2 regions of the Delftia lacustris genome follow, and region 2 is predicted to be linked to the other one. Evidence: riboswitches for the same ligand, from Rfam matches in the RefSeq annotation. Region 2 holds a riboswitch; the other holds the start of a gene.
What was found. Region 2 has a riboswitch for glycine ahead of U6958_RS04380 (D-amino acid dehydrogenase). Riboswitches for the same ligand answer to the same signal wherever they lie in the genome.

Region 1: it holds a riboswitch for glycine, as region 2 does, so the genes downstream of both, gcvT (glycine cleavage system aminomethyltransferase GcvT) here and U6958_RS04380 (D-amino acid dehydrogenase) in region 2, are expected to answer to the same signal.

Annotation. Positions count from the first base shown of each region.
Region 1 is NZ_CP141274.1:2,793,753-2,808,004, reverse strand. It holds gene U6958_RS14185 (LysR family transcriptional regulator) at 1-146, shown strand, start outside; gene U6958_RS14180 (fatty acid--CoA ligase) at 186-1,790, opposite strand; glycine riboswitch at 1,960-2,069, shown strand; glycine riboswitch at 2,085-2,203, shown strand; gene gcvT (glycine cleavage system aminomethyltransferase GcvT) at 2,229-3,395, shown strand; gene gcvH (glycine cleavage system protein GcvH) at 3,529-3,903, shown strand; gene gcvP (aminomethyl-transferring glycine dehydrogenase) at 3,975-6,866, shown strand; gene U6958_RS14160 (PAS domain-containing sensor histidine kinase) at 7,022-9,250, shown strand; gene U6958_RS14155 (RluA family pseudouridine synthase) at 9,247-9,948, shown strand; gene U6958_RS14150 (branched-chain amino acid ABC transporter substrate-binding protein) at 10,289-11,410, shown strand; gene livH (high-affinity branched-chain amino acid ABC transporter permease LivH) at 11,511-12,437, shown strand; gene U6958_RS14140 (high-affinity branched-chain amino acid ABC transporter permease LivM) at 12,437-13,675, shown strand; gene livG (high-affinity branched-chain amino acid ABC transporter ATP-binding protein LivG) at 13,728-14,252, shown strand, end outside.
Region 2 is NZ_CP141274.1:621,454-635,705, reverse strand. It holds gene U6958_RS04390 (sulfite reductase flavoprotein subunit alpha) at 1-721, opposite strand, end outside; gene U6958_RS04385 (invasin domain 3-containing protein) at 1,043-10,489, opposite strand; glycine riboswitch at 10,878-10,988, shown strand; gene U6958_RS04380 (D-amino acid dehydrogenase) at 11,082-12,413, shown strand; gene U6958_RS04375 (FIST N-terminal domain-containing protein) at 12,446-13,681, opposite strand; gene U6958_RS04370 (PhaM family polyhydroxyalkanoate granule multifunctional regulatory protein) at 13,763-14,252, opposite strand, start outside.

The DNA.
Region 1 (14,252 bases), 2.2 Mb from region 2:
TGCGCCGTTTCGCTCCGCCGCTGGAGCTGCCCGAGTTCGCCTACCAGCAGGCCTGGCATGTGCGCAAGCAGGGGGATGCCATGCATCGGTGGCTGCGCAACTCGATGGCGCAGTGCTGTGCTGCGCAGGGGCAAACACAGGAGTGAGAGCAGGAGCAAGTGCAGGAGTAAGCGCAGGCCGCAGCCTCAGGCCGTCACCCCCACCCTCAGCAACTGCTTCTGTATCTTCCCGCTGGCCGTCTTGGGCAGGGCCTCGCGGAAGTGGTAGCGGCGCGGGCGCTTGTAGGCGGCCAGGCGGTCGCCGTGGACCAGGAAGGCGTCCAGCGCCTCGGCCGTGGGTGTGGCGCCCGGCTTGGCAACCACGTGGGCGGCGACGATCTGGCCCCAGCGCTCGTCGGCCTCGCCGATGACGGCGACCTCGAGCACGTCGGCGTGTTCGACCAGCGCGTCTTCCACCTCACGCGGATAGACGTTCTCGGCACCCGAATTGATCATGTAGTCGATGCGGTCGCGGATCCAGAGATAGCCGTCGTCGTCGATGTGGCCCAGGTCGCCCGTGTGGTACCAGCCGTGCGCCAGGGCGCGGGTGTTGGCGTCGGGGCGGTTGAGGTAGCCGGCCATCATGCAGGGGCCGCGCACCAGGATCTCGCCCACCTCGCCGGGCAGGCAGGCCTCGGCCGGGTCGGTGGGGGCGTTGTCTTCGCGCAGGCGGGCCACGATGAGGTCATGGCCCATGGAGGGCAGCCCGGCCGAGCCCGCGTGCGAGAGTTGCTCGCGCGGCAGGAGGATGGACATGCAGGGCCCCATCTCGGTGGTGCCGTAGACCTGGACCAGGTCGCTGCCGACCTTGCGTGTCCATTCGCGGATCAGGTGCGGCGCCATGGAGGCGCCGCCGTACTCCACCAGCCGCAGCGCGGGCGCCTGCTCAGGCGAGGCAATGGGGTCGGCCAGCAGCATGGTGACCATGGTGGGCGCCGCGAAGAAGAAGCTCACGCGCTCTTCGCGGATCAGGCGCCAGGCCTCGGTCACGTCGAAGCGGCGCAGCAGCACCTGGGTGGCACCGGCCTGCAGGCGCGGCAAAAAGCTGGTGTGCAGCTCGGCCGTGTGGTTGAGCGGCGCCATGGCCAGGCCCACGTCGTCGCGCGTGAACTGCATGGTCTGGTGCATGAGGGCGTTGTGCGCCAGCTTGCTGCGGTGCGTATGCAGCACGCCCTTGGGCCGGCCCGTGGTGCCGCTGGTGTACATGAGGATGCAGGGGTCGCTCTCGCGCACATGGGCCTGGGGCGGCGCGCTGCTGCGGCCACTGGCCAGGGCGGACAGGCGCTGCGTGGCCCAGGCCGGCAGCGGGTCGGCCGGGGCATCGTCGGCAAAGATCCAGTGCTCGATGCCCGTGCCAGTGCCGCCACCTTCGGCCTTGAGCAGGGCCTGGGCGCGTGCGGCCACCTCGCCGCCCTCGTGCTCGAACACAAGGGCGCGCGCTGCGCCGTCCTTGAGGATGAAGGCCAGCTCCTGCGCCGCCAGCCGGTAGTTGATGGGATTGAAGATGGCGCCCAGGCGCGCGGCCGCCAGCATGGTGAAGACAAAGGCCGGCGTGTTGTAGAGAAAGGCCGCGACCACGTCGCCATGGCCTATGCCCAGCTCGGCCAGGCCGTGGGCGTGGCGGTTGACTTCGGCATCGAGCTGGGCGTAGGTCCAGGCGCGGCGCTCGCCGCCCTCCCACGCGACCAGGGCTTCCTTGTTCGGCAGGTAACGTGCCGGCCAGGCCAATGTGTCTCCCAGCGTCTGCTGCATGTGCGCTTCTTCCTTCTCGCTCACGAGATTTCATATATCGATGCACCTCAATGTAGGAGATTTTTTAGACAGTTATGCAATTTGCAAATGCATCCATGCAGGCAAGCGCATGGAGTTGCAGTCGGCCCGCGGAAATCCCGAAGCCGCGCGGACGCTGGCCGCAGCTAGAATGCGCCGGTCAGGAGAGAGTGCCCGCCCGGCCGCAATGGTCACAGGCAGCGGCACCGCCGAAGGCGCAGGGTTTCCCGAACGCTCAGGCAAAAGGACTGGCACCGCCTGCCGCCACGGCCGCAGGCGTTCCTAGCTGGAGAGAGATGCAGGGCACGGCGGTGTGCCCCATCCACCGAAGGAGCAAGCCCCACGCATGGAAGGTGCGGGTGAATCTCTCAGGTAAAGCGGACAGCAGGGCAGCACATCCCGGAGGACCGGGATGGCGTTATGCCTTGTTCCTTGCCTGAAAGAGAGCCCTCCTTGTCCGCTGCCTCCACCACCGATCTGCTCAAGACCCCGCTGTTCGACCTGCACCAGGAACTGGGCGCGCGCATGGTGCCGTTTGCCGGCTACTCCATGCCCGTGCAATACCCGCAGGGGCTGATGGCCGAGCATCTGCACACGCGCGAGGCGGCAGGCCTGTTCGATGTCTCGCACATGGGCCAGATCAGCGTGCGCGGTGCCGACGCCGGGGCCGCGCTGGAGTCGCTGATGCCCATGGACGTGCTGGGCCTGGGCGAACACCGCCAGCGCTACGGCCTGCTGCTCAACGACGCGGGCGGCATTCTGGACGACCTGATGTTCGTGCGCCGCGAGGACGACCTGTTCCTGATCGTCAACGGCGCCTGCAAGCACGAAGACCTGGCGCACATCCAGGCCCGCATCGGCCAGCGCTGCGGAATCGAGCCCCAGTTCGACCGGGGCCTGCTGGCGCTGCAGGGCCCGCAGGCCGCAGCCGCCATGGAGCGCCTGCTGCCGGATACGGCCGGCCTGGTGTTCATGACAGGCGGCCACTTCGACTGGGAGGGGGCCGAGCTGTACATCACGCGCAGCGGCTACACCGGCGAGGACGGCTTCGAGATCTCCTTGCCCGCCAGCCACGCCGAGGCCTTTGCCCGTGCCCTGCTGGCCCAGCCCGAAGTCAGGCCCGTGGGCCTGGGCGCGCGCAATTCGCTGCGCCTGGAAGCCGGCCTGTGCCTGTACGGCAACGATCTGGACACGACCACCACCCCGGCCGAGGCCGCCCTGAACTGGGCCGTGCAGAAGGTCCGCCGCGCAGGTGGCGAGCGCGAAGGCGGCTTTCCCGGCGCAGCCACCGTGCTGGCCCAGCTGCAGTCGCCCGAGCTGCTCACGCGCAAGCGCGTGGGCCTGGTGGCCCTGGAGCGCGTGCCCGTGCGCGAAGGCACGGAACTGCTGGATGCCAGCGGCCGCAAGGTCGGCCAGGTCACCAGCGGCCTGCTGTCGCCCACGCTGAACCAGCCCGTGGCACTGGCCTATGTGGAGCCGGGCAGCGCCGCCATCGGCACCACGCTGCAGGCCATGGTGCGCGGCAAGGCCGTGCCCATGCAGGTGCAGGCCACGCCCTTCGTGGCGCCCCGCTATCACCGCGGTTGAGGACAGCCTGCGCGCTTGGCGTGGATCGAGTTCGGCGGATTCGTTTTTCCTGCCATCGCATGCCGCTACAGTGCGCACTGACCTTTCTCAAACCGCCTTTCACAGGTTTTTTCAGTTTCTATCGGAGCAAGCCATGAGCATCCAGTATTCCAAGGACCACGAGTGGATCAACGCCGCCAACCCTGACGCGGCCATCGTCGGCATCACCCTCCACGCGCAGGACGCGCTGGGCGACGTGGTGTTCGTCGACCTGCCCGCCGTGGGCACCAGCTTCAACCAGGGCGATGTGGCCGGCGTGGTCGAGTCCGTCAAGGCCGCCGCCGATGTCTACATGCCCGTCAGCGGCGAGATCGTCGAAGTCAACGAGGCCCTGCGCGACGACCCCTCCCTGGCCAACAGCGACCCGCTGGGCGAAGGCTGGTTCTTCAAGGTCAAGCTCAGCGACGCAGGCCAGCTGGCCGCGCTGCTTGACGAAGCCGCCTACACGGCCTTTGCCCAGAGCAACTGACGCCACTTTCCGGCCAGGACGGGCGCCAGGGCCCGCCCTGGCGCTTTTCAGCTTTTGAGACAGGTCCCTCCATGCTGATGTCCTCCACCCAGCCCCTTGCCGCCCTCGAGAACGCCACCGAATTCGTGGCCCGCCATATCGGCATCGCGCCCGAAGACGATGCCCACATGCTCAGCGCCATCGGCGCGGCATCGCGCGATGCGCTGATCGACGCCATCGTCCCGCCCTCCATCCGGCGCCACCAGCCCATGGCGCTGCCGCCAGCGGCCACCGAGGCCCAGGCGCTGGCCGAACTCAAGGCGCTGGCAGGCCGCAACCAGTTGCTCAAAAGCTTCATCGGCCAGGGCTACTACGGCACGCACACGCCCGGCGTCATCCTGCGCAACATTCTCGAGAACCCCGCCTGGTACACGGCCTACACGCCCTACCAGGCCGAGATCTCGCAAGGCCGCATGGAGGCCCTGGTCAACTTCCAGACCATGGTCTGCGACCTGACGGCCATGCCGATTGCCAACGCCTCCATGCTGGACGAGGCCACGGCGGCCGCCGAGGCCATGACGCTGGCCAAGCGCTCCGTCAAAAGCAAGAGCAACCGTTTCGTGGTGGCCGGCGATGCCCACCCCCAGACCATCGAGGTGATACAGACGCGCGCCGCGCCGCTGGGCATCGAGGTGCTGCTGGCCAACTCGCTGGAGGAATGGAACCAGCTGATGGAGGGCGACTACTTCGCCGTGCTGGCCCAGTACCCTGCCACCAGCGGCCGCATCGACGATCTGCGCGCCGACGTGGACAAGGCCCATGGCAAGCAGGCCGCCTTCATCGTGGCCACCGACCTGCTGGCGCTGACCCTGATCACGCCGCCCGGCGAATGGGGTGCCGACATCGTGGTGGGCACCACCCAGCGCTTTGGCATGCCCATGGGCGCCGGCGGCCCGCACGCCGCCTTCATGGCCTGCCGCGACGAGTTCAAGCGCTCCCTGCCCGGCCGCCTGGTCGGCGTGAGCGTGGACGTGCACGGCAAGCCCGCCTACCGCCTGGCACTGCAGACGCGCGAGCAGCACATCCGCCGCGAAAAGGCCACCTCCAACATTTGCACGGCCCAGGTGCTGCCCGCCGTGGTGGCCAGCATGTACGCCGTCTACCACGGCCCCGAGGGCCTGGAGCGCATCGCCCGCCGCGTGGCCTCGTACACGGCCATCCTGGCGCGCGGCCTGGCCGAGCTGGGCGCGCCGCTGCGCGAGGCGCCCAGCTTCGACACGCTGAGCCTGCACACGGGCGCGGCCACCCAGGCCATCGTGGAGCGTGCCGTGTCCCTGGGCGCCAACCTGCGCGTGTATTTCAAGGAATACCTGTGCATCTCGCTGGACGAGACCACCACGCGCGCCGATGTCGAGCTGCTGTGGAAGATCTTCGCCCGGGACGGCCAGGCCCTGCCCAGCTTCACCGCCTTCGAAAAGGGCGTGGAGCCGCTGATTCCCGACGGACTGCGCCGCAGCAGCGCCTTCCTCACGCACCCGGTGTTCAACACCCACCGCTCCGAGACCGCCATGCTGCGCTACATCCGCCAGCTGTCGGACAAGGACCTGGCGCTGGACCGCAGCATGATCCCGCTGGGCTCCTGCACCATGAAGCTCAACGCCACCAGCGAGATGATTCCCATCACCTGGCCCGAATTCGCCCAGGTGCACCCCTTTGCCCCGGCCGACCAGCAGCAGGGCTATGCGGAACTGGACAAGCAGCTGCGCGACTGGCTATGCCAGGCCACGGGCTACGCCGGCATCAGCCTGCAGCCCAATGCCGGCAGCCAGGGCGAGTACGCGGGCCTGCTGGCCATCAAGGGCTGGCATGCGAGCCGGGGCCAGTCGCACCGCAACGTCTGCCTGATTCCCAGCAGCGCCCACGGCACCAACCCCGCCAGCGCGCAGATGGTGGGCATGCAGGTGGTGGTCACCGCCTGCGACGCCAACGGCAACGTCGACATGGCGGACCTGGCGGCCAAGTGCGAGCAGCACAGTGCCAACCTGGCCTGCATCATGATCACCTACCCCAGCACGCACGGCGTGTTTGAGACCCAGGTCAAGGAGCTGTGCAAGCTGGTGCATGACCACGGCGGCCGCGTCTACGTGGACGGCGCCAACATGAACGCCCTGGTGGGCCTGGCCGCGCCGGGCAGCTTCGGCGGCGATGTCAGCCACCTGAACCTGCACAAGACCTTCTGCATCCCGCACGGCGGCGGCGGCCCGGGCGTGGGCCCGGTCTGCGTGGTCGAGGATCTCGTGCCCTTCCTGCCCGGCCATGCCACCACGGGCCTTGCGGGAGGCACGGGTGCCATCAGTGCCGCGCCGCTGGGCAATGCGGCCGTGCTGCCCATCAGCTGGATGTACATCCGCATGATGGGCGCCCAGGGCCTGACCCTGGCCACCGAGACCGCCATCCTCAGCGCCAACTACATCAGCGCCCGGCTGCGCGACCACTACCCCACGCTGTACGCGGGCGAGCACGGCCATGTGGCGCACGAGTGCATCCTGGACCTGCGCCCGTTCAAGGAAAGCACGGGCGTCATGGCCGAGGACGTGGCCAAGCGCCTGATCGACTACGGCTTCCATGCGCCCACGCTGTCCTTCCCCGTGCCCAACACGCTGATGGTGGAGCCCACCGAAAGCGAAAGCCTGTACGAGCTGGACCGCTTCGTGGACGCCATGATCGCCATCCGCGAGGAAATCCGCGCCATCGAGCAGGGCCGCCTGCCCCAGGACGACAACCCGCTCAAGAACGCGCCGCACACGGCCGAGACCCTGCTGGCTTCGGAATGGACCCACCCGTACAGCCGCGAGGCCGCCTCCTACCCCGTGGCTGCCCTGCGCCAGTCCAAGTACTGGTGTCCCGTGGGCCGGGTGGACAACGTCTACGGCGACCGCAACCTCTACTGCAGCTGCATCCCGGTCGACGCTTACCTGAGCTGAAGCACCTGCCACCCAAAGGGGCGCTTGTGGCGCCCCGGCCGGCGCGCGTACACTGCGGCCCTGCCCGCGCCGGGCCCCGGTCCATCTGCCGGACGCCAGGCGCGGGCAACCAGGATTTGTGCGGCAGATGCCGCTTTCCCCAGCGCCAGCACGCGATGAGCAGCCAAGACCCTTCCGACCAGCCTCGCGACGACGAGCACCTGCCCCTGCATGCCTTGCTGGCGCCCGGCGCCGACCTGCCCCCCGTCGAACGTTTCCCCTCCTTCCAGCCCGAAGACGATCCGCTGCAGGCCCTGGTCGCCGAGCTGCGCAACTACCAGCGCGAGCTGGAGATCCAGAACCGCGTGCTGGACTACAGCCAGGCCGTGGCCGAAAGCGCCTCCGAGCGCTTCGAAGCCCTGTTTGCCAGCATTCCCCTGCCCCTGCTGGTGGTGGACGAGCACGACATGGTGGTGCAGGCCAACGCCATGGCGCACAGCGCCTTCCAGCCCACCGAGCATGACCGGCTGCTGGTCAATTTCGCGCCCTTCGTGCACCCTGACGACGCCGAGCGCGTGCGCGAGACCTTCGTTGCGGCACGCGAGCTGGGCCGCACCGAGGCCCACGAGGTCTGCTTCGACATCACCGAGCAGCACCAGCTGCGCGCCGACCTGCATGTGGCCTGCATCGCCATCCCGCAGCAAAGCGGCCCGCCCATTGCGCAGTACCTGTGCGCCGTGGTCGACCAGGGTCCGCTGCTGGCCGAGCGCCTGGCGCTGCAGCAGCGCAACCACCAGCTGTTCCTGAGCGAGCGGCGGCTCGAATCGGTCATCAACTCGGCCCTGGACGCCATCATCTGCCTGGACCACGAGCAGCGCATCACCGTCTTCAATCCCACGGCTGCCGCCCTGTTTCTGTGTCCGCCGCACGACGCGCTGGGCAGTCCGCTGGAGCGTTTCCTGCCCGATGCGGCCCAGGCCCTGTCCTTTGCGCCGCTGACCACGCAGGCCGTGCTGGGCGAGATGACGGCACGCACGGCCAGCGGCCGCGAAATCCCGGTCGAGGTCAGCGTCTCCTTCGAGCACCACAGCGGCGGCGAGACCACCACCGTGTTCGCGCGCGACCTCACCAGCCGCAAGAAGGCCGAGGCCCAGCGCAACGAGCTGGAAGACCAGCTGCGCGAATCGCACAAGATGCAGGCCCTGGGCACCATGGCCGGCGGCATTGCCCACGACTTCAACAACATCGTGGGCGCCATCCTGGGCAATGTGGAGCTGGCCAAGGCCGACTGCGGCGGCAATGCCGCAGCCATCGAAAGCCTGCAGGAGATCGAAAAGGCCGGCCGCCGCGCGCGCGATCTGGTGCGCCAGATCCTGACGTTCAGCCGCAATGAACCGCCGCAGCGCAAGCCTGTGCAGGCGCGCGAGGTCATGGGCGACACGGCGCGGCTGCTGCGCGTGACCCTGCCGCCCGCCGTGGAGCTGCAGGTGCACGTGCCGCCGCAGATGCCGCCCATGCTGGCCGACGCCATGCAGGTGGAGCAGGCCCTGTTCAACCTGTGCACCAATGCCATGCACGCCCTGGGCGAGCGGCGCGGCCTGATCCAGATGGATGCCGACCTGGTGCGCCCGGACCAGCGCCTGTGCGAACGCCTGGGCCTGCCGCCCGTCAGCTATGTGGCGCTGTCGGTGCAGGACAACGGCCCCGGCATGGACGCACGCACGCTGCAGCGCATCTTCGAGCCCTTCTTCACCACCAAGCCCGTGGGCCAGGGAACGGGCCTGGGCCTGCCCGTGGTACACGGTGTCATGCGCAACCACGGCGGCGCCGTGGACGTGTACAGCATCCCCGGCCAGGGCAGCCGCTTCACGCTGTACTTTCCTCCGGCCGACCCCCTGACGCCGGCCGACTCTGCACCGGCCGAGCCCCTCGCCGCCCAGGCGCTGCCCAGCGCACCCGAGCCCCTGGCGGCCGCGGAAACCCCGACCGGCCCGCAGTTCGCCCTGCTGCCCGACCCGCAGGCCGCGCAGCAGCATGTGATGTACGTGGACGATGACCAGGCCCTGGTCTTTCTGGTGCAGCGCCTGCTGCGCCGGCGCGGCTACCAGGTCAGCGGCTTCACCGATCCGCACGAGGCCATCGAGGCGCTGCGCGCCGCGCCCCAGGACTGCGACCTGCTGGTCACCGACTACAACATGCCCGGCTACAGCGGCATCGACCTGGTGCATGAGGCCCTGTCCATCCAGCCGCAGCTGCCCATCGCGCTGGCCTCGGGCTACATCACCACCGAGATCGAGCAGGCCGCATTGGCTGCAGGCGCCAGGGCCCTGGTCCACAAGCCCAACGACGTGGAAGAGCTGTGCGCCACGGTGCACAGGCTGCTGAATGAGCGGGGAACGGCTTGACCCCTGAGCAACGCGATGGCGGCGCCAGTGCAGGTGACGGCGCAGGCGTCATCTGCCTGCACGAAGATGCCGAACTGCTGGTGCTGGACAAGCCCAGCGGCCTGCTGTGCGTGCCCGGGCGCGGCCCAGACAAGCAGGACTGCCTGAGCGCCCGCGCCCTGCAGCGCTGGCCCGATGCGCTGGTCGTGCACCGGCTGGACCAGGCCACCTCGGGCCTGGTGATCATGGCGCGCAGCCTGGCCAGCCAGCGCCTGCTGAGCGAGGCCTTTGCGCAGCGCCGCGTGCACAAGCGCTATGTGGCCGTGGTGGCAGGCAGCCCCACCGCGCGGCAAGCCGGCGCATGGCAGAGCATCGACCTGCCGATTGCAGCCGACTGGGAGCGGCGCCCGCTGCGCATCATCGATGCCGTGCAGGGCAAGCCCAGCCAGACCCTGTGGCGCGCCCTGCCAGGCGCGCAAGCCACCGAAGTCCGGGACGCAATCACCACGCGGGTGCAGCTGCAGCCCGTGACGGGGCGCACCCACCAGCTGCGCGTGCACATGGCCGCGCTGGGCCATCCCATCCTGGGCGATGCGCTCTATGCCGATGCCGCCGTGCAGGCGCTGTCGCCGCGCCTGCTGCTGCATGCGCAGCTGCTGGAGCTGGCGCATCCCCTGTCTGGCGAGACGCTGCGTTTCGAATCCGCCGCGCCGTTCTGATCCATCGCAGGAACACGCAAATCATCGCCACCGCGTACGTTGCTGCAATGCAACATTCAGCGTACGTGTTTCCCCTTCTTGCAGTTGGTCATATTGACTTCATGAAGCACCGTCAGGGTGCATCGTCGGCATCAGCCGTTTTCTTCGGCCAAAACAGCCCCCGCCCGACGGCGCAGGCCGCGATGGGAGCCTTAGCGAAAAGCCTGTTGCCGCGCCAGCCCCGGGATACCCTGTTGCCATTGGTAACCAGGCGATTAACCTGTGCTTCTTTGCGCGGCTAGCCCCTACAGGAGCCACCGCGTTTTTCAGAACGCTTTACCCAAAGTTGAAGGAAGTACTCATGAGCATTCCGTTCCGCATGCACACCGTCGTCGCCGCCCTGGGTTTGGCTGGCGCCGCCCTGTTCTCCACAGCGCATGCGCAAATCAAGATCGCCATGGTGGTTCCCACCACCGGCCCGCTGACGCAGTACGGCGACATGGTCAAGGAAGGCGTGAACACCGCCGTGGAAATGGCCAATGCGGCCGGCGGCGTCAACGGCAAGAAGATCGAGCTGGTGTCCGTCGATGACGCCTGCGAACCCAAGCAAGGTCCCGTGGCCGCCAACCGCGTGGTCAACGCCAAGATCGGCTACGTGATCGGCCCCGTCTGCTCGGGCGCATCGATTGCCGCAGCCCCGATCTACAACAACGAAGGCGTGGTCGTGGTGACCCCCTCGGCGACGTCCCCCGCCCTGACCGACGGCAAGAACTACCACTTCATCTTCCGCACCATCGGCCGCGATGACCAGCAGGGCCCGGCCGCCGCCAAGTTCATCCTGGAAAAGGCCAAGCCCAAGAAGGTTGCCGTGCTGCACGACAAGCAGTCGTATGGCCAGGGCATTGCATCCTCCGTGCGCGACGACCTGAAGAAGGCCGGCGTGGAAGTGGCCCTGTTCGAAGGCATCAACGCCGGCGACAGCGACTACTCCGCCGTCATCACCAAGCTCAAGAGCGCCGGCGTGGACTTCATCTACTACGGTGGCTACCACCCCGAAATGGGCCTGCTGCTGCGCCAGGCTTCCGAGCAGGGCCTGAAGGTCCGCATGATGGGCCCCGAAGGCGTGGGCAACCCCGAAGTCAACGCCATCGCCGGCAACGCCGTCGAAGGCATGCTGGTGACCCTGCCCGCAGACTTCTCGGCCAACCCCAAGAACGCCGCCGTGGTCAAGGCCTTCAAGGACAAGAAGCGCAATCCTTCGGGCGCCTTCCAACTGACCGCATTTGCCGCCACGCAAGTGCTGCTGGACAGCATCAAGGCCGTGGGCGACAGCCCCGCCAAGGTGGCTGACCACCTGCACAAGTCCAACTTCGAGACCGTTCTGGGCTCGGTGGGCTGGAACAAGCAGGGCGACCTGAAGTCCTTCGACTTCCAGGTGTTCGAATGGCACAAGGACGGCAGCAAGTCGGTCGTTGCCAAGTAATCCCCCTCCGTCTGACTGACCGGGGCACGCATTCGGCGTGTCCCGGTCGTCTGCATCCTGGCCTTTTAGGCCTTTTCCTGTTTTGGGGCGGCATTACACCATGTCAGAACTCTTACCTCAGCTGATACAGCAGCTGTTCAACGGACTGTCCCTGGGCGCCATCTATGCCCTGATCGCCATCGGCTACACGATGGTCTACGGCATCATCGGGATGATCAACTTCGCCCACGGCGACATCTACATGATCGGGGCCTACATCGGCCTGGTCACGCTGTCGGCCATAGGCACGCAAAGCGGCCTGCCGGTGTGGGCCATCATCGGCCTGATGCTGGTGGTCTCGGTCTTCGTCACCGGCGTCTATGGCCTGGTGGTGGAGCAGGTGGCCTACAAGCCGCTGCGCCGCAGTCCCCGCCTGGTGGCCCTGATCTCGGCCATCGGCATGTCCATCTTCCTGCAGAACTGGGTGGCCCTGGGCCAGGGTGCGCGCGACATGGCCGTGCCCTCGCTGCTGCCGGGCGCGCTGCGCTTCGGTGCCGAAGGCGGCTTCGAGATCTATGTGCCCTACTCGCGCATCCTGATCATCGTGGTGGCCATCGTGCTCATGGTGCTGCTGACGCTGTACATCCGCCACTCGCGCATGGGCCGCGCCTCGCGCGCCTGCGCCCAGGACATGCACATGGCCAGCCTGCTGGGCATCGACACCAACCGCGTGATCTCGTTCACCTTCGTGCTGGGCGCCATGCTGGCGGCCGTGGGCGGGGTGCTGATCGCGCTGGCCGTGGGCAAGCTCAACCCGTTCATCGGCTTTCTGGCCGGCATCAAGGCCTTCACGGCCGCGGTGCTGGGCGGCATCGGCTCCATCCCCGGCGCCATGCTTGGCGGCGTGCTGCTGGGCGTGGCCGAAACCTTTGCGGCAGCCTACATCTCGTCCGAGTACAAGGACATCGTGGCCTTCGGCCTGCTGGTGCTGATCCTGCTGTTCCGCCCCACGGGCCTGCTGGGCAAACCTGAAGTGGAGAAGGTCTGATGAAAACCAAACCCACTTTGAACCTGCGCGACGCCCTGATCGCCACGGTGATGACGGCCGTGGTCGTCACGCCCATCTTCGGCCTGCACCTGGAACGCGCCGGCACCCGCACCATCATCAACCCCGACTGGACGGTGGTGGCCTGGGCCTGCGCCCTGGTCTTCCTGGTGCAGCTGCTGCGCCCGCTGATCGCGGCGAAGATGCCCAAGGTCTCGCTGCCCTCGCTGCCGCAGGCGCGCCCCAGCCACCGCAACGGCCTGATGCTGGCGGCCCTGCTGATCGCCGTGTCCTGGCCCTTCTTTGCGGGCCGCAACGCGGTGGACATCGCCACGCTGGCCATGATCTACGTGATGCTGGGCCTGGGCCTGAACATCGTCGTGGGCTTTGCCGGCCTGCTGGACCTGGGCTTCGTGGGCTTCTACGCCGTGGGCGCCTACACCTATGCGCTGCTCTTCCACTGGGCCGGCTGGTCCTTCTGGGAAGCGCTGCCGCTGGCCGGTGCCGCTGCCGCGATGTTCGGCTTCGTGCTGGGCTTTCCGGTGCTGCGGCTGCGCGGTGACTACCTGGCCATCGTGACCCTGGGCTTTGGCGAGATCATCCGCCTGCTGCTGGTCAACCTGACCAGCATCACGGGCGGGCCGGACGGCATCTCCAGCATCCCCAAGCCCACGGTGCTGGGCCTGGAGATGACGCGCACCCCCTCCACCGAGGGCGGCACGACGTTCCACCAGTTCCTGGGGCTGGAGTTCAGCTCGCTGCACATGGTGATCTTCCTGTACCTGATGGCACTGCTGCTGGCCGTGGTCACGCTGTGGATCTCCAACCGCCTGGTGCGCATGCCCATAGGCCGCGCCTGGGAGGCACTGCGCGAGGACGAGATCGCCTGCCGCTCCCTGGGCCTGAACCCCATGAAGATCAAGCTGTCGGCCTTCACGCTGGGCGCCATGTTCGCCGGCTTCGGCGGCGCCTTCTTCGCGGCGCGCCAAGGCATCGTCAACCCCGAGTCCTTCACCTTCATCGAGTCGGCGCTGATCCTGTCCATCGTGGTGCTGGGCGGCATGGGCTCGCAGCTGGGCGTGATCATCGCGGCCATCTTGCTGACGGTGCTGCCCGAGCTGGCGCGCGAGTTCTCCGAGTACCGCATGCTGATCTTCGGCCTGGTGATGGTGCTGATGATGGTCTGGCGCCCGCAGGGCCTGCTGCCCATGCGCCGTCGCCATGTGGAGGTACGCTCATGAGGCATGCCGACACCATGATTTTTGGGACAACAGATAGCAGCAAGGGCCGGCAATGAGCGAGTATTTGCTAGAAGTCAAAGACCTGTGCATGCGCTTCGGCGGCCTGCTGGCCGTGGACCACGTGGGCTTCAACGTGCGTCCGCAGGAAGTGTTTGCCATCATCGGCCCCAACGGCGCCGGCAAGACCACGGTGTTCAACTGCATCAGCGGTTTCTACCAGCCCAGCAGCGGCTCCATCGCGCTGGACGGCAGCGCCATCGAGGGGCGCAGCAGCCACCACGTGGCCAACCACGGCGTGGTGCGCACCTTCCAGAACGTGCGCCTGTTCAAGTCCATGACGGTGCTGGAAAACCTGCTGGTGGCACAGCACCGCCGCTCGGGCGTCAACCTGCTGTCGGGCCTGTTCAACACGGCGGGCTACCGCCGCAGCGAAGAGGAAAAGATCGAGAGCGCCCTGCACTGGCTGGACGTGATGGGCCTGCGCGAGTTCGTCAACCGCGAGGCCGGCAACCTGGCCTACGGCCACCAGCGCCGCCTGGAGATCGCGCGCTGCATGATCACCAAGCCGCGCGTGCTC
Region 2 (14,252 bases):
CGGGTTTCGAGGACGGCGCCGCGGGAGCGGCCACGCGCGGCGGCACGCCAGCCCAGCCATCCACCGTGCTGCGCACCACGCCAAAGGCCCAGTACATGCCGGTGCAGGTGAACACCACATAGGCCACCAGGGCCCAGGTGCCCGCCACCGAGTGCAGGCCCCAGAGAAAGGAGCGGCCCTTGAGCGCCGGGTCGAAGGTCAGCCAGATGCGCCAGGACAGCGGCCGGCGCGGCCAGCGCAGGTACAGGCCCGACAGCGACAGCATCAGCAACAGGCCGGCCAGGGTGCCCGTGATCGGCTTGCCGTCATCGCGCGGCAGCAGCAGCCAGCGGTGCAGGCGCTCCACCCATTCGAAGAACTCCGTGCCGTGTTGCTCGGGCAGCTGCGCGCCCGTGTAGGGATCGACAAAGACCGTCTGGCCCCGGCGCTGGCCGGCCGGTGGCTTGAAGGCCACCTGGGCCGAGCGGCCGGGCTCGGCAAAGACGGTAATGCGCTGGACCACGCGCTGCTCGCCGGCCTCGCGCAGCGCCTGCGCAATCTGCGGCGGCCCCAGCGGTGGGTCATCGCGCGCAGGCACGGAGACAGTGCCGGGATTCAGCCAGCCCAGGATCTCCTCATGGAACGAGAACACCGCGCCCGACAGCCCGATGACGATGAGCACCGTGCCGGCCGTAATGCCGGCGAACCAGTGCAACTGGAACCAGATTTTCTTGAAAGTCATGGGGAGCAGGCGGCGGCGTTCAGCGGTCCATCACGGTGCGCAACGGAACATCAGGACAGAACGGTGCATGGAAGGCAGGCGTGCAGGAATGAAGGGGCCAGGCGCCTGTGCGTCGGCCGGGACCCAGGGATGCAAGGCACCCATCAGCGCGAAATTCTAAATTGTTCTCATTTACGGCGTGTTGCACGCGCGATAGGCCCGCAAGGCGGCCTGGGGTTTCGTGCAGGCTTGAGCCGCCGGGATGCAGCGCCTCTACCCAATGGAAATCGCCTGCCGAAACAGGTTCGGCAGGCGATGGTTCAGCGCCTCTTCAACCGTGTGTCAACCGCGTCTGCGGCGCAGATTCCACAGGCCTGCAGCCAGCATCAGCAGCATGGCCATGGCGAGCATGCGCGGTTCGAGGGCAGGGATCGGCCGGGCACCCGGTGCCGCCCCCACACGCGCCGGACCGCTGGGATCCACGATCACGCCATTGGCTGCGCGATCGTCATCACCCTGGCCGCCATCGGTGACCACCACCGAGGTCGTATTGCCCGACACCACCGCACCCGCAGGCTGATACCAGGAGTCCGCCGCCCCTGCGGATGCTGGACCGAACTTCCAGTACGCCATGCCGGTCACCGGCCCCGGCCAGGTGACGCTGACCGTGATCGAGCTGCTGGGCGTACAGCCACGGGCCACGAAGTGCACATTGCCGTACGGGAAGCTCAACTGGCCCGGCGCACCCGCCGCAGCCGCGACGAAGGACGACTGCGACACATCGAACCCGCAGCCCGCGCCACCACCGCTCAAGGTCGCCGTGGCATTGCCTGCCCCGGTGGCTGTCGGGCCCGTGAAGGTCGTTCCGAGCACGTTGAGCGAAGTCGTTGTGGCAGGTCCGGTGTTGCCATTGCCAGGATTGGTCTGGGTCGCGCTGATCGTGTGCAGACCCGGCGTCGGCAAGCCGCCGCCTGGCGTGCAGCTCCACGTCTGATCGGCCGCGACGATTGCCGTACACAGCGTCGTCGAGCCATCCTTCACCGTGATCGTGTAGCCCGGCGTGCCGGTGCCGGATATCTGCGGATAACCTCCCACCGTAGTCGGCGAAACCGTCAGCGTCGGAGCCACCGGTACCTGCGTGCTGGGAGTGACCGGCGTTGCTGGTGTCGATGCACAGTTCACAGTGCAACCTGCCGTCGGATTGACCGGGCTGATGCCGCCCGACGGATCGTAGGAGGCCGTGTTCGTGCTCGAGCCCACCGCCGTCGGAACAGCTGGCAGGTTGAAGCTGGTGCTGCCACCGGCCGCCACTGCCGCAGTGAAGTTCACCGTGCACGTCAGCACGGAGCTGCCATTGCCCGCAAACGGGAAGGTATTGGGCGTGCAGGTCGCACTGGCCACATTCGCACCGGTCGGCACGCCCGTGATGCTGATGCCTGCCGGCACCAGGTCCTTGATGGTCACGCTGCTGGCGGGGCCGAAGGCACCAGCCGCATTCGCTACCGTGAAGGCGTAGTTGAACGCAGTCCCCACAGCCAGGCTGCCGGGATTGGCCTTGGTGACCGTCAACGCAGGCGTACCAGGCGTGACTGGAGTCACCGGTGTGGAAGCGCAGTCTGTCGTGCAACCGGCTGTCGGATTGACGGGGCTGATGCCGCCGGACGGATCGTAGGAAGCCGTGTTCGTGCTCGAGCCCACCGCCGTCGGCACAGCCGGCAGATTGAAGCTGGTGGTGCCACCGGCCGCCACCGGCGTGGTGAAGCTCACCGTACAAGTCAGCACGGAGCTGCCATTGCCCACGAAGGGGAAGGTGTTGGGCGTGCAGGTCGCACTGGCCACGTTCGCGCCGCTCGGCACGCCCGTGATGCTGATGCCTGCGGGCACCAGATCCTTGATGGTCACGCTGGTGGCGGGGCCGAAGGCACTGGCAGCGTTGGACACGGAGAACGCGTAGTTGAACGCAGTCCCCACAGCCAGGCTGCCGGGATTGGCCTTCGTGACCGTCAGCGCAGGCGTGCCTGGCGTCACCGGAGTCACAGGTGTGGAAGCGCAGTCTGTCGTGCACCCTGCCGTCGGATTGACGGGGCTGATGCCGCCCGACGGATCGTAGGAGGCCGTGTTGGTGCTCGAACCCACCGCCGTCGGCACAGCCGGCAGATTGAAGCTGGTGGTGCCACCGGCCGCCACCGGCGTGGTGAAGCTCACCGTGCAAGACTGGATCGCCGTGCCATTGCCCACGAAGGGGAAGGTGTTGGGCGTGCAGGTCGCGCTGGCCACATTGGCACCAGTCGGCACACCCGTGATGCTGATGCCTGCCGGCACCAGATCCTTGATGGTCACGCTGGTGGCGGGGCCGAAGGCACTGGCAGCGTTGGACACGGAGAACGCGTAGTTGAACGCAGTCCCCACAGCCAGGCTGCCGGGATTGGCCTTCGTGACCGTCAGCGCAGGCGTGCCTGGCGTCACCGGAGTCACAGGTGTGGAAGCGCAGTCTGTCGTGCACCCTGCCGTCGGATTGACGGGGCTGATGCCGCCCGACGGATCGTAGGAGGCCGTGTTGGTGCTCGAACCCACCGCCGTCGGCACAGCCGGCAGATTGAAGCTGGTGGTGCCACCGGCCGCCACCGGCGTGGTGAAGCTCACCGTGCAAGACAGGATCGCCGTGCCATTGCCCACGAAGGGGAAGGTATTGGGCGTGCAGGTCGCACTGGCCACGTTCGCGCCGCTCGGCACGCCCGTGATGCTGATGCCTGCCGGCACCAGGTCCTTGATGGTCACGCTGCTGGCGGGGCCGAAGGCACCAGCCGCATTCGCTACCGTGAAGGCGTAGTTGAACGCAGTCCCCACAGCCAGGCTGCCGGGATTGGCCTTGGTGACCGTCAACGCAGGCGTACCAGGCGTGACTGGAGTCACCGGTGTGGAAGCGCAGTCTGTCGTGCAACCGGCTGTCGGATTGACGGGGCTGATGCCGCCGGACGGATCGTAGGAAGCCGTGTTCGTGCTCGAGCCCACCGCCGTCGGCACAGCCGGCAGATTGAAGCTGGTGGTGCCACCGGCCGCCACCGGCGTGGTGAAGCTCACCGTACAAGTCAGCACGGAGCTGCCATTGCCCACGAAGGGGAAGGTGTTGGGCGTGCAGGTCGCACTGGCCACGTTCGCGCCGCTCGGCACGCCCGTGATGCTGATGCCTGCGGGCACCAGATCCTTGATGGTCACGCTGGTGGCGGGACCAAAGGCACTGGCCGCATTGGACACGGAGAACGCGTAGTTGAACGGCGTGCCCACAGCCAGGCTGCCGGGATTGGCCTTGGTGACCGTCAACGCAGGCACGCCTGGCGTGACCGGAGTTACCGGTGTGGAAGCGCAGTCTGTCGTACACCCTGCCGTCGGATTGACGGGGCTGATGCCGCCCGACGGATCGTAGGAGGCCGTGTTGGTGCTCGAACCCACAGCCGTCGGCACAGCCGGCAGGTTGAAGCTGGTGCTGGCACCGGCTGCGACCGAGGTCGTGAAGTTCACCGTACACGTCAGGACGGCGCTGCCATTGCCCGCAAACGGGAAGGTGTTGGGCGCGCAGGTCGCACTGGCCACGTTCGCACCGGTCGGCACACCCGTGATGCTGATCCCCGCAGGCACCAAGTCCTTGATAGTCACGCTGGTTGCGGGGCCGAAGGCACCGGCGGCGTTATTCACCGTGAAGGCGTAGTTGAAGGGCGTACCCAGGGCCAGGCTGCCCGGGTTGGCCTTGCTGACCGTCAGTGCAGGCGAACCAGGCGTGACAGGAGTGGTGGGTGTCGACGCGCAGTCTGTTGTGCACCCTGCCGTCGGATTGACCGGGCTGATGCCGCCCGACGGATCGTAGGAGGCCGTGTTGGTGCTCGAACCCACAGCCGTCGGAACAGCCGGCAGGTTGAAGCTGGTGCTGCCACCGGCTGCGACCGAGGTCGTGAAGTTCACCGTACACGTCAGGACGGCGCTGCCATTGCCCGCAAACGGGAAGGCGTTGGGTGTGCAGGTTGCACTGGCCACGTTTGCGCCAGTCGGCACGCCCGTGATGCTGATACCCGCAGGCACCAGGTCCTTGATGGTCACGCTGGTGGCGGGACCGAACGCTCCAGCCGCATTCGCTACCGTGAAGGCGTAGTTGAACGCAGTCCCCACAGCCAGGCTGCCGGGGTTGGCCTTGCTGACCGTCAGCGTGGGCGAACCAGGGTTGACTGGGGTGGCGGGCGTCGACGAGCAGTCCGTCGTGCAACCTGCCGTCGGATTGACCGGGCTGGTACCACCGGACGGATCATAGGAAGCCGTGTTCGTGCTCGAGCCCACCGCCGTCGGCACAGCTGGCAGGTTGAAGCTGGTGCTGCTGCCAGCCGCCACCGGTGTGGTGAAGCTCACCGTACACGTCAGCACGGAACTGCCGTTACCCGCAAACGGGAAGGTATTGGGCGTGCAGGTCGCACTGGCCACGTTTGCACCAGTCGGCACGCCCGTGATGCTGATGCCTGCCGGCACCAGGTCCTTGATGGTCACGCTGTTGGCAGGACCGAAGGCACTGGCGGCATTGGACACGGAGAACGCATAGTTGAAGGGCGTGCCCACAGTCAGGCTGCCAGGGTTGGCCTTGGTGACACTAAGGTTCACCACGCTCACAAAATGAATTTGTGCGGCGCTTGGCGAATACGCGTTTGCTCCCACGGTGAACGTGCCACCCAGGGTTCCTGCAGGAATGCTGGTGGCGATGGTGTAGGTACCACTCGCTGTGCTGGTGGCAGTGATCGAGCAGATGCCCAGAGTTGCGCCGCTTGTTCCAGTGGTGCAAGTGGCTGACGCGCCGTCCGCGCCACCGTTCAGCTTCACGCCGGGGGTACCGGCAAAGGTGACGACCTCGCCGCCCTTGGGGTTGCCACCGGCATCGCGCACATATGCTTCCACCACATCGGTTGCCGTGCCATTTGCCGCCGCGTTGTCGCTCACGACACGCAGGCCCGAATTGCTTGCCGAGGCATTGCCGGCGACAAAGGCCATCGATTGCGGGCTGTTGCCGATGGCAGTTGCACCCACCGTGGCGGCAGCCGAGTAAGTCGATGCGGTCACGCTGGTGAACGACACCGAGCAGGTCGCCGCCACACCGGCAGTCGTGCAACTGGCGGTGGCAGGCGCCGCTCCGGCAGGCGTCACGCTGAAGTTCACGGCAACGCCGGTGACTGGATTGCCGAACGCATCCTTGGTGACCACGGAAACGACGTCCTGGCCGCCGCCAGCTGCCTGGTTGTTCGCATCGACCGACATGGTCGAATTGGCGGGATCGACGGCACCTGCCGTAAAGACATAGGCAGCCGTAGCGCCGTACGTATTGCCGCCGGAGCTGATGCCGCTGCCGCTCAATGCGCCCCCCGCGATGCTTGCGCCGGAAGTGTAGGAGCCCGCGACGGTTGTCCTGGCGGTGACCTGGCAAGTACCGGCCGCATTGGTGGTGCAGGTACCGCTGAAGGTGATGTTTGCGGTGGGAGAGAACGTGACAACGCTTCCGGCCACCGGATTGCCGTTGACATCTCCCACAAACGCTTCAAGCACATCCGTCGCCGAGCCATTGGCCGTGGCCGGACTGCTGACGGTACGCACCCCCGACCTGGCGGGGTCGGCGGCATTGGCCGTGAAGTTGATCACGGCCGGACTGCCATTGGCCACGCTCTGGGTGGTGGTGCCGTTGTTGTCCGTGGCTGTGAAGCTCGCCGCACCCGCGACGGTGGATGTCACCGTGATGGAGCAGCGCGCTGGATTCGCATTGGCCGCAATCGTGCAGGAAGTTGCCGAAGGCGTGCCGGCGCCGGTATGGACAAAGCCGATGGTGTGGGCGACCGTATCGACCGTTGCATTGCCATTGGCGTCCTGCAGTGCGACGGTCACCGTGCCGGTGCTCGTACCGTCGGCCATCACCGAGAGCGGTGTGGCACTGAGCAGATTGCCACTGGCTGTATTGCTGGGCGGCCCGGCAATGAAGTTGACCGATACCGGACTGCCATTGCTCACGGCCTCTCCATTGTCCGTTGCCGTGAAACTTGCGGTGCCGACCGTGGCCGATTTCACCGTCACGGAGCAGGTGGCCGGATTGGCGTTGGCCGCGATCGTGCATGTGGGTGCGGCCGGCGTGGTCGTGCCCACGCCCGTTTTGGTGAAGACAATCGTGTGCGCCACCGTATCCGTGGCGGGATTGCCATTGGCATCGCGCAGGGTCACGCTGATCGAACTCGTGGCCGTGTTGTCTGCGACAACGCTGAGCGGACTGGCACTGATCAGGTTTCCATTCGCGCCATTGCTGGGCGAGCCGGCCGTGTAGTTCACCGCAGCCGTAGCCGTGGCGGCCGAGCTATTGATGGTGAAACCAAAGGTGCCGCTGCCGACTGCGGTAGGTGCCGTGACGGTTGCCGTGTACACCCCTGCGCTGCACGCCCCCGCGCCGACCGCAGGCGAGCCCTGTGTTCCGCCGTTCAGCGTGAAGGCCACCGTATTGGCACAGGTTGCAATCGAATTGCCTGACGCATCCTTGAGCTGCGCCGTCAATGTGCTGGTTGCAGTGCCATTGGCAATGATCGAGGTCGGACTCGCAACGATGGTCGAGGCGCTGGTACTTGGCGGACCCGCCGTGTAGCTCACTGAAGCCGTAGCAACTGCGGCAGAGCCGTTGATGGTGAATCCGAAGATCCCGCTGCCGACGGCCGTGGGCGATGTGACGGTGCCCGTATAGATGCCGGCGGTACACGAGGCCGCGCCCACATTGGGCGTTCCCTGCGTTCCGCCGTTCAGGGTGAACGCCACCGTGTTCGTGCACGTGTTGATCGGATTGCTGCTGGCATCGACCAGTTGCACGCGCAGCACGCCGGTGGAGCTGCCGTTGGCCACGATCGATGCCGGAGTGGCGACTATCGTCGATGCACTCGTGCTCGGCGTTGCGGCCGCATAGGAGACCGTTGCGGTGGCAACAGCCGCAGCCCCGTTGATGGTGAACCCGAAGGTGCCGCTGCCGACCAGCACCGGCGATGTCACCGTCCCCGTGTACATGCCGGCACTGCAGCCCGTGACGCTGACGGCAGGGACGCCTTGCGTCCCCGCATTGAGGGTGAAGGCCACCGTATCGGTACAGGTGGTGACAAGGTTACCTAACGCATCCTTCAACTGCACGGCCAAGGTGCTGGTGGAGACGCCATTGGCCGCAATCGATGGCGGACTCGCGGCGATTTCAGACCCGCTCGTGCTGGCCGGCAGCCCGGTGAAGCTGTAAGCAACCGGCGAAGGCTGATAAGTCACTGCGCCAGATACCGGGCTTCCACCCAATGGAAGATTGGAGAACGTGGCACCAGCGACTGACGACGACAAGGTCACGGGTGTGGTGAATGTTCCGGCGACACTGCTGCTGGCATTGATGGGAGACGCGCACTTTCCGCTGGAGTCGGTCGTGCAGCTGACTGCGGCGGAGCTGCCATTGAACGTGACACCTGCAGGCGGCGCTGCGAAGGTAACGGTGTCACTGCCCCCCGTCCAGGCATTGCCTTGGCCGTCAACAATGTAGACCTCCAGCAAGTCGCTGCTGCCGACAGGTTGATTGTTGGTCGTCGCCAGAACGCCGGATTTCAGGGCACAGGGAAAACCGGTGACGCTTGCAGCCGTTGAAAGCTGCGAGGTCTGGGCTCCACCGGAATTGCTGTCCGTCACTGTGACCCGCACCTGGCCGCTGAGATACGAAGGAACGGTCAGCGTTCCCGAGGCTCCGGCCATGCTCCCTGAGCCCAGATAGACCTGTGCGTCGTTGGCGCCCGCGCCGGTCGGCGACCAAAAGGCTTCCACCGTATACGGTGCCGGCTCGCTCGCATTGGCATTTGCCGTGATATTGAATGTCCAGGTGCAGGCGGCGGTGTCACTGGCGCCAACGCCAAGGGTCGGGGTCCATCCGGTTTGTCCATTGGCCGTCGTCAGCAAACTGATACCTGAGTTTGCAGCCACAGGCACGGAAAACAGCGTGTTCTGAGAAATCTTGAAGAAATCATGCGTAGTGATACGAATGGCACTTCTCGACTGGCTTGTCATCTTGTTGTTGCCAATCAACCCTGGTGCCGTACCCGTCCCACTAATATTCAACCCGTCCCCGCCGCCAGTGAAATTGTTATCGGTCACCGTCACTACCTGCGTCGTGCCTGAGGCTGCCGTATTCACCGTTGGTGCCGACACATGCATTGGCGATGAAGCGGTATAGGCGGCGATAGGCAGCGAGAAGGTATTACCCGTCACGGCAAGACCAATTCCATTGCCCAGGTTGATCGTTCCATCAACCGACACCACGGCCCTGGGCGCATTTCCACCAGTCGGGCTCAGTGCGATATTCGAATCTTTGATCGTCAATCCGTTGACGGTCATGTTCGACATGACCTGGAAGAACTGCTCGAGCTGCATTCCCCCGATAGGGTTGGGCAGATTCGTTACCGTGAAATTATCGACAACAATGTTGGAAACCGTGCCTGCACCGTTGCTTGCGGCAACGGAAATAGCCGAGCCCTTGTTATTGCCGTAATTTCCATTCCATATCGCGGAATTGATCGTGCTATTGGTAAAGAATACGTTTTGTGCGCCTTGATGAATCTCCGCGTACAGCTCGCAGTTGAACGGCGTCCCCTCTCCCGCAGGGGTTGGCGCCACATTCACCAAGCCGACGCGATCAATGGTGATATTGTTCGCCGGGGAGCCAACGACGAATACCGCTTCGCCACAGGTCATGTTGGGCGAATTGGTGAGCGTGATGTTCTTCCCACCAAGATAAAAAGTTTCCCAGGGGGAGTCCGCCCAGTTCTGGACTTGTATGACTCCCCCGAAATCGATGGTCAACGAGCCCGTGCCGGCTGGCACGGTGCCTTTGAGCCAGTACCAGGCACCACCGGCACCAGTGGTGGTGCCCGTATCGCCGCCGCTGATCATCTGGCTTTGACCACAGGCATTGGTGGCCCCCGTCACGGCGCCGGACTGGACTCCGCTGGAGAATGTATTGGCACAGCGCACGTAAACCGTCTGATTGTCGACATACGGATGGAGGTTTCCCGCCGCATCCTTGGATGTCCCGCTCTGTATGGTTCGTACCGACGTGGTCAGTGTCGGCGCAAAGACGATGGAAACATCGGCACTCGGATCCAGCGTTTGCAGCGTGTAGTTGGCTGCCTGAATGGCCGCTCGCAGCGTACATGCGCCAGCAAAGGTGCCCCCCAGCGTGCTGACACAGGTGGTTGGTGTCGTTGCATTGGCATTGGGAGCGTCGCTGTTGTCGGTGACCGTGAAGACGATGGTCGCCGCCAGTGCCGTGGATGAGATACCCGCGCATGAAAGCAGCAGCAAAGAGAAAAGGCACTTCGCTGCACGCCACTTGCGAAAAAATGCCGAACCAGGCAGGCGATTGAGAGCATGCATGATATTCCCCGTTTTCTCAAGGAGATATGACAGGAAAATGATTTTCCCAATGGCAATGGCCATCAGTTGTACCCAGCGCATTTGCATCGCCGTACCTCGAATAGTTCTATTTGAATCACGAGCCCACAACTCACCTTGCAGCCGGTGAGTTTGGAAGCAAAATTTTTCGCGCAGATCCTGCGCGTCAATCAAAAAAAGGCGGATTTCCATCAACGCTTGCGCGCTGCTCCACTGCCCATTGAGCGGACACACCTTCAGTCGGGTTTGCGACGCAAAACATTCCTCCCTCGACAAACCATATTCACCGTGCTTGTATTTTTTCAGTGACGGACCAGTTTCCATGGACCCGCACCTGTGCAACGGTAAGTCGCCTATCAGACATATATACAACCCATGGTTAACCCATGCAGGTCCAATCGACCAGAACATGCACTGACAAACCACTGCACATATCGATAGGCTAAATCATGTTTTTTTCTATTTCAATAGTTTTTTTACATGAAGCCAGAGACTCGTACCAGCGCTACGAGGGAGGCGCTTGAGCGATCTAGGGAATACCCTGAATCAGCCACACCACATACAGGTAACTGGTGGTATCCCCAATACGACTGGAGCTGGCTGCGCAAGCCCCATAGAATCGCCCCTGCAGGAGAGCAGGCGGGCGCCACGGTGCCGAGCCTCACCGAAGGCGCAAACTCCCATACACGCTCAGGTTCCGTACTGCAAACACAACATGCCGTCTGGAGAGCCGCCGCACGCAATGTGCGGCGCACCGAAGGAGCAAGCCCCGTTCCCATGGACGGCGGTGAATCTCTCAGGTACCAAGGACAGGGGGAGCGGCAGCTGCGTCACGACGGACGCCGGCTGCCTGCTATCCAGACCATAGCAGCCAGCTTTCGCGTGACCCGGCACATGCCTTTGAAAGGGCATCGTCATGCGCGTCATCGTTCTCGGAGCCGGCCTGATCGGCACCACGTCGGCCTACTATCTGCAATCCCTCGGTCATGAAGTGACCGTCATCGACCGCCAGGCCGCGCCCGGCGCCGAAACCAGCTTCGCCAACGGCGGGCAGATCTCGGTCAGCCACGCGGAGCCCTGGGCCAACCCCGGCGCACCGCTGAAGTTGCTGGGCTGGCTGGGCCGGCAGGACGCCCCCCTGCTCTTCCGCCTGCGCGCCGACATGCGCCAGTGGCTCTGGGGCCTGTCCTTCCTGCGCAACTGCACGCCCGCGCGCACGCGCCACAACATCCAGCAGATCGTTCGCCTGGGCACCTACAGCCGCGAGGCCCTGCAGCAGCTGCGTGCCGACACCGGCATCCAGTACGAGCAGCGCACGCAGGGCATCCTGCACTTCTATACGAACGCCCGCGAGTTCGAGGGCGCGCTCAAGCCCACCGAGCAGATGCAGGCCCTGGGCTGCGACCGCCGCCTGATCGATGCCGACGAAGCCGTGCGCCTGGAGCCGGCCCTGGCCCATGTGCGCGGGCAGATAGCGGGCGCCACCTATACGGCCGAGGATGAATCAGGCGACGCCAACCTCTTCACACGCGAGCTGGCGCGCATCGCCGCCGCCACGGGCGTGCAGTTCCGCCAGAGCCACCACGTGACGGCGCTGCGCACCACGGGTGCGGGCGCCAGCCGCCATATCGACCATGTGGAGGTGACCAATGCCGATGGCCGCTATGAACGCATCCAGGGCGACGCCTATGTGCTGGCCATGGGCTCGTTCAGCCCGCTGCTGGCCCAGCCGCTGGGGTTGCGCCTGCCCATCTACCCGGCCAAGGGCTACTCCGTGACCCTGCCGGTGCTGGACCCCGCCAAGGCCTACCAGGTCAGCCTCACGGACGACGAGTTCAAGCTGGTGTTCTCGCGCTACACGGGCGCGCAAGGCGACCGCCTGCGCATTGCGGGCACGGCCGAGTTCAACGGCTACGACCGCAACCTGGACCCCGTGCGTTGCGAGGCCATCGTGCGGCGCGTGCAGCAGCTGTTCCCCGGCGCCGGCGATACCGGGCGCGCCCAGTTCTGGAGCGGCCTGCGCCCCGCCACGCCCAGCAATGTGCCGCTGATCGGACGCTCGCCCATCGCCAACCTGTTCCTGAACACCGGCCACGGCACGCTGGGCTGGACCCATGCCTGCGGCTCCGGCATGGCGCTGGCCGACCTGGTCAGCGGCAGGCAGCCAGCCGTGGATTTCGATTTTCTGGGAGCCGTAGCCATGGACCCGGATCGCAGCGCAGGCACGGTGCGCCCGCGCGCGGTCTGAGGTGCGGACGGCGTGTACGGCGTGTACGACGCCTAGGCAGTGAACACCGTCAACACCCCGGCGAAGCGGTGCAGGCGGGCGTCCATGATCTCGGCTTCGGCGACGAAGCCGATCAATGGCACATCGCCCAGTGCGTGGCGCAGGGTGCGCAGTTCGGCATCGGGGCCGCCGAACAGGCCGCCGCCGCGGCCCCGGCAACTGATGTAGATGGCGCCACGGATGCGGGGCTGTGCCTCGCCTTCGGGCGCCGCCTCCTCGGGCTCCGCCGCATCGCGCAGCGCAGCGCCCAGTTGCAGCAGTTCCTGGCGCGCGACCTGGGCCTGGCGGCGGCAGAAGATCACCGAATGCCCGGCCTCCACGGCCGATGACAGGGCGACGCCCTGGCGCAGCGGGTCCAGGCCAACCAGGGTCAGCACCTGGGCCTCTTCGGTCAGCACGCCGTGGGCCAGGCCCCGGCCCGGCGGCGCAATGGCCGCCAGCGTGGTGCGGACCGTGGTCAGCGCGGGCTGCCAGTCGCTGCCTTCCAGCTCCACGCCCAGCAGTTGCAGCAGGCGCTGCAGGGCCGGATCGCCATCGAGCCCGGTGACCAGGGCCCCGCGCGCCTCGGTGATCTCCAGCCCCTCGCCCAGCGGCACGCAGCCCTGGGCCATGCCCGTGATGCAGGGCACGCCGGCACCGAAGGCCACGCCTGAAAAGCCACCACGAAAAATGCCGCGCGCGTCCGCATGCTGCGCATGCAGATCCTCGGTGCGGCAGGCGATCTGCACGCCCTCCACGCCATCTTCCCCGTCATCGCCCACGCCGCCGAACAGCAGGCCGGACTCGGTGCGCTCGGACAGCTCGTACAGCAGCTCGGCCAGCTCGGGCTGGCCGCCTGCGGCATGGACCAGGGCCGAATGGGCCGTGAAGCCGGCCTCGCCGCCAGGCGCATGCAGGGGCGCCAGGCCCGAATACAGGCGGTAGTGGGCGGCCGGTACATCCAGCAGCATCACCGCGAGCGCGGTTCCTGAAAGGTACTCATGCGACATGGCCAGAACGCCGCCGGCCGAGCAGCCGGCCCAGTCCGCCACATGGGGCAGGGCCCTGGCCAGATGCTGCAGCAGCGGCCGTGCGTGGGCGGCATGCGCATGGGACAGGTACACCAGTCCCAGACGGGGCCGCTGCGCGTGGCCGGGCCCGGCCATCTGCAAGCGCAGCTGCTGCAGCACCGCGTCGGCCGCGGCGCGCCAGTCGGAATGGCTGGCATGGCCTACAGGAAACAACGACATACCAACCTTCTTTCTAGCCCTGCCAGCACCCGGCTTGCGGGTGGCTGGGGCCTTGCGCATCCATGGGTCCGGCCCGATCGGTCAACGCGCCGGCCGGCTCTTGGCTGCCGGCTTGCTGGCGGCCGGCGCCTTGGCTCCAGCCTTTGCAGCGGTTTTCCTGGCAGCCGCTTTGGCGGGAGCCTTGGCAGCGGTCCTGGGGGCTTCGGCCTGCACCGCAGCCTTGGCCGCCGGCTTTGCGGACGGCGCCTTGGCAGGGGAGACCGCCGCCGCCTTGCCCGCCTGCGCAGCAAAGGCGCTGGCCTGTGCCGCCATGCGGTCCATGGTGGCCTTGGCCAGGTCCCCGGCCATGCCGGTGGCGCGCTGTGCGGCCGCCACGGCCGCCACGGCCTCCGGGGCCATGGGCTCGGCCATGGCCTTGGCGGCGATCTGCTGGAATTGCTGGGTCAACGCGCCCCACCACTGCATGGCCTGGCCCATGGCGGCGGCCTGGGCGGACTCGTCCTTGGGCGCCGCAGTCTCCGCGGCTGCGGGTCTGTCGGCGGCCTTGGCCGCCTCGGGGGCTGCAGGCGGC